DNA from 3 places in the Agathobaculum ammoniilyticum genome. Region 3 is predicted to be linked to each of the others. Evidence: predicted binding sites of a transcription regulator. Region 3 holds the regulator's gene; each other region holds the start of a gene.
What was found. The regulator NrdR, encoded in region 3, represses ribonucleotide reductase genes. The targets are predictions, from matches to a motif close to CACNANATNTNGTG.

Region 1: the regulator NrdR is predicted to act here: its motif matches at 1,450-1,463, upstream of OCV66_RS11500 (anaerobic ribonucleoside triphosphate reductase).
Region 2: the regulator NrdR is predicted to act here: its motif matches at 1,446-1,459, upstream of nrdD (anaerobic ribonucleoside-triphosphate reductase).

The regions. Positions count from the first base shown of each region.
Region 1 is NZ_JAOQJE010000011.1:1,380-4,659, forward strand. It holds gene OCV66_RS11490 (DUF1538 domain-containing protein) at 1-496, shown strand, start outside; gene OCV66_RS11495 (P-II family nitrogen regulator) at 489-1,187, shown strand; gene OCV66_RS11500 (anaerobic ribonucleoside triphosphate reductase) at 1,536-3,280, shown strand, end outside.
Region 2 is NZ_JAOQJE010000001.1:292,967-296,246, forward strand. It holds gene nrdD (anaerobic ribonucleoside-triphosphate reductase) at 1-1,402, opposite strand, end outside; gene OCV66_RS01410 (sensor histidine kinase) at 1,535-2,899, opposite strand; gene OCV66_RS01415 (response regulator transcription factor) at 2,896-3,280, opposite strand, start outside.
Region 3 is NZ_JAOQJE010000007.1:132,195-135,474, forward strand. It holds gene secF (protein translocase subunit SecF) at 1-670, shown strand, start outside; gene OCV66_RS09550 (sugar phosphate isomerase/epimerase family protein) at 762-1,553, shown strand; gene nrdR (transcriptional regulator NrdR) at 1,653-2,108, shown strand; gene OCV66_RS09560 (transposase family protein) at 2,825-3,280, shown strand, end outside.

The DNA of each region.
Region 1 (3,280 bases), on a different contig from region 3:
CGAACCCGCAGTACATGTTCTGAACAAACAGGTAGAGATGATTACAAACGGCGCGGTATCCCAGCGCGCTATGATGCTGAGCCTTTCCATCGGCGTGGCGTGCTCGGTAGGCATGTCCATGCTGCGTGTGCTGACAGGGCTGTCGATTTACTGGATTTTGGTGCCGGGTTATACGGTCGCACTGGGGCTGACCTTTCTGGTACCCAAAATATTCACCGGTATCGCGTTCGACTCCGGCGGCGTGGCCTCCGGACCGATGACGACGACCTTTCTGCTGCCGTTTGCAATGGGCGCCTGTGAGGCGATGGGTGGCAATGTATTGACCGATGCGTTTGGAATTGTGGCGATGGTTGCAATGACCCCCTTGCTTACGATACAAATTCTTGGTATTCTATATAGGAAGAAGCAACGCCTTACCGAAGCGGAGGAGGAACTGCCCGCCGCAGAGGATGAGGATGAAATCATCGTATTACAGGAGGACACGCCGCATGAGTGAGTATCAGCCTCAGATGACGGTACACAGCGCAGTCGAGCTTGTTGTAGCGGTGGTCGATACGGCGCAGGCTGAGAGCGTGTTGCGTGTTTATCGGGAAAATCGCGCGCTGGTCAGCTTTGAGTGCATGGCGCGGGGGACTGCGCGCACGGAAATGCTTGACCTGCTCGGCCTGGGCGAAACATCGAAAGCGATCGTGATGTGTCTTGCTGGGCATCAACTGGCGCAGCATCTGCTGGAACGGCTCGGCTATGAGCTGAAAATGCGTTACCCAGGCCGCGGCATCGCCTTTTCGGTGCCGGTCACAGGAATCGGTGTGCGTTGGCACAAGCTGCTGACACAGGCAGAACAAACGGAGGTGTTGGATATGGACAGAGCGGAAAAGAAGGACGGCTTTGACGTGGTCGCGGTCGTCATGGAGCAGGGGTATACCAATCTGGTCATGGATGTCGCGCGGAAAGCGGGCGCCCGCGGCGGTACGGTGATCTCCGCCCGCGGTATCGCGGAGGATGAGGTTAAGCAGTTTTTCGGCATCGAGATACAGGCGGAAAAGGAGATTGTTTTCCTCGTGGTCAAGAGCGAGGAGAAGCAGGAGATCATGACCGCTATTATGAAAGCGGTCGGCATGAAAACCAAAAGCCACGGCATTGTCCTGTCGCTTCCGGTATCCAACGCGATCGGTTTGGCGGATTAAACCGAACAGAGCGCCTGCACTATATATTGTGTGATATATGGTGCGGGCGTTTTTGCGTCTTCCGGTAGCTTTCCACACTGCGGACACAGCTTTATCCACAGGAGGCAGGCTGTCCACAGGGGATTATTCACATGGTCCACAGGGGGAAAAAGAAAAGATTAGAAAATGCAACAAGAAAAAATGCGGATTTCTTGTGATTCTGCCAAAAAGCCGAAATGGGCTTGACATTGTATAGGGATAGGGGTAAAATATCAAATACAGGCACAATATATGGTGCAGAAAAATGAAAAACACTACGAAATTTAGTGAGCGCCGCAAACGGCGGCGAAAAGGAAAGGGACAGCGAATATGATCCAGCAGATCATCAAAAGGGACGGCCGCCGTGCGCCCTTTGAAATTGATAAGATTGCAAGCGCGATCTTCGGCGCGGCGCAGGCGTCGGGCGGCCAGGACTACGAAATGGCGCGCGATCTGGCCGGACAGGTGGAAAAAGCGCTGGAAGCCGCTGCTGGAGACGAGATCCCTACCGTTGAGCAGATACAAGATACGGTAGAGAAGGTGCTGATTAAAAACGGACATGCCCGCACGGCAAAAAAGTATATCCTCTACCGGAATGAGCGCACACGCGTGCGCGAGATGAACACCAAACTGATGAAAGTGTACGAGGATCTGACTTTCCAATCCTCGCTCGAAAACGATGTCAAGCGCGAAAACGCCAACATCGACGGCGATACCGCGATGGGTACTATGCTCAAGTATGGTTCAGAGGGCGCCAAACAGTTCTATGAGATGTTTATTCTCGACCCTGCGCATGCCAAGGCGCACCGCGAAGGCGATATCCATATTCACGACCTGGATTTTCTGACGCTGACAACAACCTGTTGCCAGATCGACCTATTGCAGTTGTTCTCCGGCGGTTTTTCGACGGGGCATGGATTCTTGCGCGAGCCGAACGATATCCGTTCATATTCCGCGCTGGCCTGTATCGCCATTCAGTCCAACCAGAATGACCAGCATGGCGGACAGTCCGTTCCCAACTTCGACTACTCGATGGCGCCGGGGGTGAAGAAGACCTTCCGCAAGCTGTTCCGCGACAATCTGGCGAAAGCGCTGGAAGTATATGGCGCAGATGAGAACAATGAGGTGGATGCCGCGGCGCTGACCGAACGGCTCGAACGCCAGACCGGCAAATGGGCCTGTCTGGCGGGGAGGAACGGCTATGACGAGGCCCTGACCGCCGCGCTGGGGGAGAACCTTGGCACGGAGGCGGCGGCCAAATGCGTGCGCTTCGCCCGCAAATACGCAGATAAGGAAACCCGTAAGGCCACCTATCAGGCCATGGAGGCGTTGGTACATAACCTCAATACCATGCATTCCCGCGCGGGCGCGCAGATCCCGTTTTCCTCGCTCAATTACGGCACGGATACCTCGCCCGAGGGGCGTCTGGCGACAGAGCAGCTTCTGCTGGCGACCGAGGCGGGACTGGGCAACGGCGAAACGCCGATCTTCCCGATCCATATCTTCAAGGTCAAGGAAGGGATCAATTACAACGAAACCGACCCAAACTACGACCTGTTCAAGTTGGCCTGCCGCGTGTCGGCCAAGCGAATGTTCCCGAACTTCTCGTTCCTGGACGCACCGTTCAACCGCAAATATTACAAGCCCGGCCATCCGGAAACCGAATGCGCTTACATGGGCTGCCGTACCCGCGTGATCGCCAACCGGTATGACCCCACGCGCGAGATTGTCACCGGCCGCGGCAACCTGTCGTTCACGTCGATCAACCTGCCGCGTATCGCGATCCGCAGCCACGGCGATATCGACTGGTTCTTTGAGGATCTCGACCGGAAGATCGATCTGGTATTCGATCAGCTGCTGGCCCGCTTCCGGATACAGGCGGCGAAAAAGGTGCGCAATTATCCGTTCCTCATGGGCGAGGGCGTATGGATCGACTCAGATAAGCTCGGACCGGATGATACGGTGGGCGAGGTGCTCAAGCACGGTACCCTGACGCTTGGCTTCATCGGCTTGGCGGAAACGCTCAAGGCACTGATCGGCAAGCATCACGGGGAAAGCGACGAAGCGCAGAACCT
Region 2 (3,280 bases), on a different contig from region 3:
AGGCGCGCATCTCCCCCAGGTACGCATATGTGCGGATATGCAGCTTACGGATCAGTTCGAGATAGTAGTCCAGCACCTCATGGAATGGGCGATTCTCCTGCTGCGCTCTGGCGTAAATCATCGGCAAATGCAGTGATACCGCGCCGATATTCCAACGGCCGATGAATACCGGCTTATCCTCTTCATCCGCCGGCTTCATGCCGCCGCGCTCATACCACGGGGAAAGGAAAGCGCGGCACCCCATCGGGCTGACGATTGCGCCGTATTTTTGATACATGCTGGGAACATACCCTTCCCCCGAAAGCGAGAGCCAGTCCGGATACATGGCCTTGGAGGAGCATAATATCCCCGCCTCAAACACATCCTCCAGCGGTTTGTCGGGGCCGTGCAGCTCCTCATCGTAAAGAAAAACGATTTTAGGGAACAGCACCGGCTTTTTCTGCCCCTTTTTTCCCTGCCCTTTCCGGCGGACATGCAGCATTGTGATCGAAGCGAGCTTAGCAAACCGGCCCGTACCGGTACCCATGGTCATCGTGATGAACGGATAGTCGCCGCGACTGGAGGCCACCGTGTTGAATTTGTACTCCCAGCCCTGGAACCCCTGTTCGAAATCATTCAGTATATCCGCCATGACCTCTTTTTCGACTGCATCCGCAGCCAGCCCCAAGCGGCTGTATTTTTCAGTCAGCAGGTTGTAGCTGCGTTCCGCGTACGGTTCCAGCAAAAGATCGACCGAGGGTACGGTAAAGCCGCCATATTGCTGACTGGCAGCGGACAGCACGATGTCCCCGATCACATCGAACGCCACGTTGAGCGTTTTCGGTTCGTTATACCACAGGTTTCCCATTTCAAAGCCGCCTTTGAGTACATGTTCTACGTCAAACAGGCAGCAGTTCATCGTATCGCGGCGCGCGGACATATCGTGAATATAAATATAACCGTCTCGGCAGGCCTGCAGCTCCTCCGTATTCATGAAAAACTTCTGGTACAGCTCCTTATTGAGCTGGTTGAAAATCAGGCTGCGCTTGGTGGAGACCAGCGCGGAATCCGTATTGGAGTTCTCCTTGTCCCCGATATACATGATGGACTGGCTCTTCTGATACACACTATCCAGCATGCCGACAAAGTCCTGCTTGTAGTTGCGGTAATCGCGATAGCTTTTGGCGACTTCCGGCCGCACGGCCTCCAGCGCAGCCTCCACAATATTGTGCATCTGCCAAATCTGCACCTCTGTCATGCCGTGATCTCGGATGTATCCTTCCACATGGCCGCAGATCGCTTTGAGCTCATCCTCCGTGAAGGTATACAGCACACGGTTTGCCGATTTATTAACGGCAATAACAACCTTTTGTATATTGAATGCTTCTTTGGTGTGATCCTTTTTGATAACGCGTACCATCATTTTTCCTCACTCATATTATTTAGTAGCAAAAATAATTATAGCATACCATATATAGTAGGAAAAGAGGTACACAGCCAAAAATATTCCACAAAAACAGCCGGCTGAATTTGACGGTTTTTGTCATGGTTCAGGTCACCCTTTCCGCGGAAAGCTGAGCGTCGCCAACAGCCCCGGCTGGGTATTGACAAACCGCGCCTTGCCTCCGTGTGCGCGGGTGATCTGGCGCACCAGCACAATCCCAAGGCCGTGCTGCGGCAGCTGCTCCCCAGCGGGGCGCCGCATCTGCGCCAGTGCCGCCTGCGGAAGACCGGCACCGTTATCGGCAACCGAGACCGACCAGGACTGCGCAGAAACGGAAAGGGACAGCTTGATATGAACGCTTCCAGTGTTGTGAAAGACGCTGTTGCGCAATAAATTATCCACCGCACGCCGGAGCAGCGTTTCGTCTCCTGTCACCGTCAAGGCGCCGGCCTCGGATGGGATATCCACCTCCAGCGATACCCGATCGTCTGACAGCATATTGAGCAGTTCGGCCGCCGCTGCGCGTAGCATCGCCGCTGGCCGAAAACTTCCCTGGTGCAGTGGTTGCAGCTCGTATTCCAGTTTGGAGGCCAGGTTCAGATCGCTCACCAGGCGACCAATCCGCTGGCTCTGTTCACGGATGATGCGCGCTTTGCGCCGCGCCTCCTCCGGCAGCACTCCGCTGCTTTCCAACTGCGCCGCATTCCCCTGTACCAGGGACAACGGGGTGCGGATATCGTGCGAAACGCCTGCGATCCACTCGGTACGTGTCCGGTCGCGCTTCTGCAGCATCGTCCGCTGCGTGGAAAGCTGGCGGGAGACCCGATTCAAGTCGGCGGAAAGCTGTCCCAGCACACCTCGTTCAGCAAGCTGCGTTCCCTCCCCCTTTGCCAGCGCGCCGATGCCCTCCGCAAGCGGCGCGGCGGCGCGGTACATGCGCCAACCAAGCAGCAACGCAAGCGCTAGCGCGACCAGCAGGTTCAGCGCCAGTACGCTGGGCGCCCATACCGACAATTGCTCGATCGTATAGGCGGAGGCCCGCATCAGGTATTTCCACTCGCTGCCCGGCTCACTGGCAAGTACCAGCAATCCATCCTCATCCGACCAAACATAAACCGGATAATCCTTCAGGTACCAGCGGGAAAAGGAGGCAATCTCTCCCGCCGTATACTGCCGGGGCAGGTTTTCCGGCATGCGGTCGCTCCAAACAACAGCGCCACTGTCGTCAAGTTGCATTGCCCAAGCATAACGCTCCTCCATTGCCCGACGCGCTTCTGCGGAAACAGCAAAGCATCCGTCCGTCTGACGCTCAATCCCGTCAGCGATGACCTCGACGCGGTCCTCCGGTCTGGGTTTCTCATCCGAACAATGCAAAATGAAGCCCAGCATCACACCTAGATTCAAGATCAACAAAAACAGCCCCACGCCGATTGCCGCGCCTACATACCGTCCGAGTATCCTGCCAAGACCCTTCATTGCCTATCCTCCCGTGTGAGCTTGTACCCAAGGCCGCGCACCGTCAGCAGCCAGCGCGGCTTGGAGGGATTATCTTCAATTTTTTCCCGCAGCCGGCGGATATGCACCATAAGCGTATTTTCGTATCCAAAATTTTCCTCGTCCCACACGGCGCGGCACAGCGCGTCTATGGTAACAATATTGCCCCGATTATCCGCGAGCTTGCGCAACAGCGCGTATTCCTTTGCGGTCAGCGGCGTGGAGTTCGCGTCACGAAGCACCAGCCCGCTGCCCCAATCCACAACCGTTTCCCCCAGCGATAGACACTCCCCCGCATTTTGCAGATTTGCGGCATAGGAACGCCGGAGCACCGCGGTCAGCCGCAGCACCAGTTCCTGCGGA
Region 3 (3,280 bases):
CACCTCGTCGGGCGACAGCAACGAAAACGTGCTGATCCGCTCTACCTCGATCGATTCGGAAAAGCGCGCGGCTGTCATCGACAAGATGGTCGAAACCTACAGCCTGGACAAAGATGGAAAAGATCTATACAACAATAACGACGTTTCCCCTTCGGTCGGCAGCGACCTACAGCGCGCGGCGTTCCTGTGCGCGGTAGTGGCGATCGTGCTGATGCTGATCTATATCACCATCCGATTTGAACTCACCAGCGGCCTGGCGGCGGTCACCTGCCTGATCCACGACCTGTTGATCATGCTGTCGGTCTATGTATGGTTCCAGATCCCGCTGGACACCGGCTTTATCGCTGCGGCGCTGACCATACTCGGCTATTCGATCAACGCGTCCATCATCGTATTCGACCGCATCCGTGAGAACCTGCGTGTGGCGCGCAAGGAGCCGTTTGAGGAGGTCGCGGAGCGCAGCGTCTGGCAGACCATGGGACGTACCATCAACACGACCCTTACCACGCTGTTCACAGTCGGCATGATCTTTGTTCTGGGCGTGCCGTCTCTCAAGCAGTTTACGCTGCCGCTGATCGTGGGCATCGTTGCGGGCGCCTGGTCGTCGATCATGCTGTCGGCAAGCTTCTGGTCGTTCTACCGCAAGCATTTCCGCAAGAAACGTATCTGAATAAAGGGAAAGAAGCGCGTACTGCGCGAAACAACGGACGGGGGTGCGGCGTGTATCCCCGTCCGGTTTTTTTGGAAAAGGAGGGACCCCCATGCGTCTGGGCATTTCGACTGCGTGCTTCTATCCGCAGCCGGTCGAGGAGATACTGCCCATCCTGGCCGGACTGGGCGTGCATGCGGTTGAGGTTTTCTTTAATACGGAGAGCGAGTTCTCGCCGCGCTTTTATGAGCAGTTGGGCGCGCAGGCGCGTCAACTGGGGCTGGATATCGTGTCTGTCCACCCCTACACCTCGCTGATGGAGGGGCTGCTCCTGTTCTCCGATTACCAGCGCCGCACAGAGGACGGGCTGATGCAGTACCAGCGCTATCTGGAATGCGCGGCGGCGCTGGGCGCGCGCTTTTTCACCTTCCACGGGGAGCGCGATATGGGGCATGCGGACGATCCGGCACGCTGGGCGCGCAAGTGCGAGGTATACCGCCGGCTGTGCGGGCTCGCAGCCTCCTGCGGCGTGACGCTCGCGCAGGAGAATGTGGCGTGGTGCCGTTCGCGCGACCCCGCATTCCTGAGCGCCCTGTACCGCGACGTTCCCGCGCTGCGGTACACGCTCGACATCAAGCAGGCGCACCGCGCCGGCCGTCACCCGAGGGAATTCATCGATGCAGTGGGGGAACGGCTGGTAAACATCCATATCAACGATTTCTCAGCCGAGCAGAGCTGCCTGCTGCCCGGGGCGGGAACGATGGATTACGCGGACTTTTTCTCACGCCTGCGCGCAGCCGGCTACAGCGGGCATGCGTTGATCGAGGTATACCGCTCGAATTTCACGGGACCGGACGACCTGGCGCGCGCCGTGAGCGTGCTTTCCCGCTTTTTGACGGTTTGACGGGGTAAATGCGCCCGCTATGGTTGACTTTTTTATACAAGGGGTGGTATAATAACCACAAATGATTCACATTTTATAGGATTGCGAGGGTGAAGCCCGATGAAATGTCCGTTTTGCGGCTATGAGGACAGCAAGGTAGTCGATTCGCGGCCGACCGACGAGGGGACGAGTATCCGCCGTCGGCGCGAATGTCTCAAATGCCTCAAGCGTTTTACCACCTACGAAACGGTCGAGCGCATGCCGCTCATGCTGGTCAAGCGGGACGGTACCCGACAGGCCTACGACCGCCAGAAGCTGTTGAACGGGCTGATGAAGGCCTGCGAAAAGCGGCCGGTTTCGCTCATGCAGCTCGAGCAGATCGTGGATAATGTGGAGCAGAAGGTGTTCGGCTCGCTCGAGAGTGAGGTATCCAGCAAGGTCATCGGAGAATTGGTCATGGAGCAGCTCCGCAAGGTGGACGAGGTGGCCTATGTGCGCTTTGCCTCGGTCTACCGCCAGTTCAAAGATATCAATACGTTCATGGAAGAGCTTAATACTTTGATTAAAGATAAATAAAAATGAGCCCCTCCCCGCCAAAACACCCCCAACGTCTCACCAAAGTAACCAATCAGGACCCAAGGTACGGAAACGTGCTTTGGGTCTTTTTTGTTCAGAAATGAGCGGAAATTGGCGGGAGATCGGTTTTTGATGTTCGGAATGGAACGGAAATAAAATGATTCGGAAAAATGTCCTCGGATGAAATCTGTCCGAATTTCGTGGGATGTTCGGGCGGCTTTCGGCGGGAGGATAACAGGGCGTTTCAGGATAATTCCTATTAAACGGAGATTTTGCAATTGATGCAGAAAAGGAGGAAAACGGTTTTCGGAACAATACGGTGATGAAAATGTGTGTATTGATAAGAAAATACGCAAAAAGTTACTGTATGAGGAGGAAAACAGAGCGCGCAAAATCAAAGGGTAATAGGGCTGCATTATGCCGAGAATTTGCAGGGAAACTGCAAAAATTGAGCATAATTGGACGGCTAAAAATGATTATCCGAAAGCGAGATGCGTAAAAATGAAAAAATACGGCAGAAAGACACGGGATATTGTGTTCTTCAGCGCGAAGAACCAAACGACACTCTGTGTACATACTCCGCAGGCGAGACGTTATGCAAAGCTGCTGGAGGAGGACACGAGGATACGCAGCTATGAAGTAAATCATCCATTGGATGCAGCATGGATCGCGAGGATCGACCGTGTCGGGATAAGAGGCGCCTATCTGCAGACCCAATGGACAACGGACTTTGTGATCACAGATCAGGATGGAGGAGAAGCGGTCCGGGAGATCGTGACAGCGGATCTGCTGGGAAAACATGCGGAAATCGAGAAACTGGAGCTTTCACACCGCTACTGGAAAGCCAGAGGCGTAGAGGACTGGCGGCTTGTCCTGACAGGGGAGGCGGAATAGCAATGTATCTGGAGATCAACGGAAGCATCTATCGGCTGCTGATCGAACAGGAACAGGGCGGCTGGCTGATCCCATATGAAACGCCCGGCGCACCGGTTTTCCTGACGCGCGCAGGATGGGGGAAGCGGGTTGCTGTACCTGCTGAACCCGACGGCCCGAGAACCAAAGCAGAGCAGAAACGGCTGGATATGATCCGGCCATTGACAGAAGAACGTGCCTGTATTACAGATAAGATCCTGCGCCGCCGCATGGCAGTCCGGATCGCACAGGAGCACCAT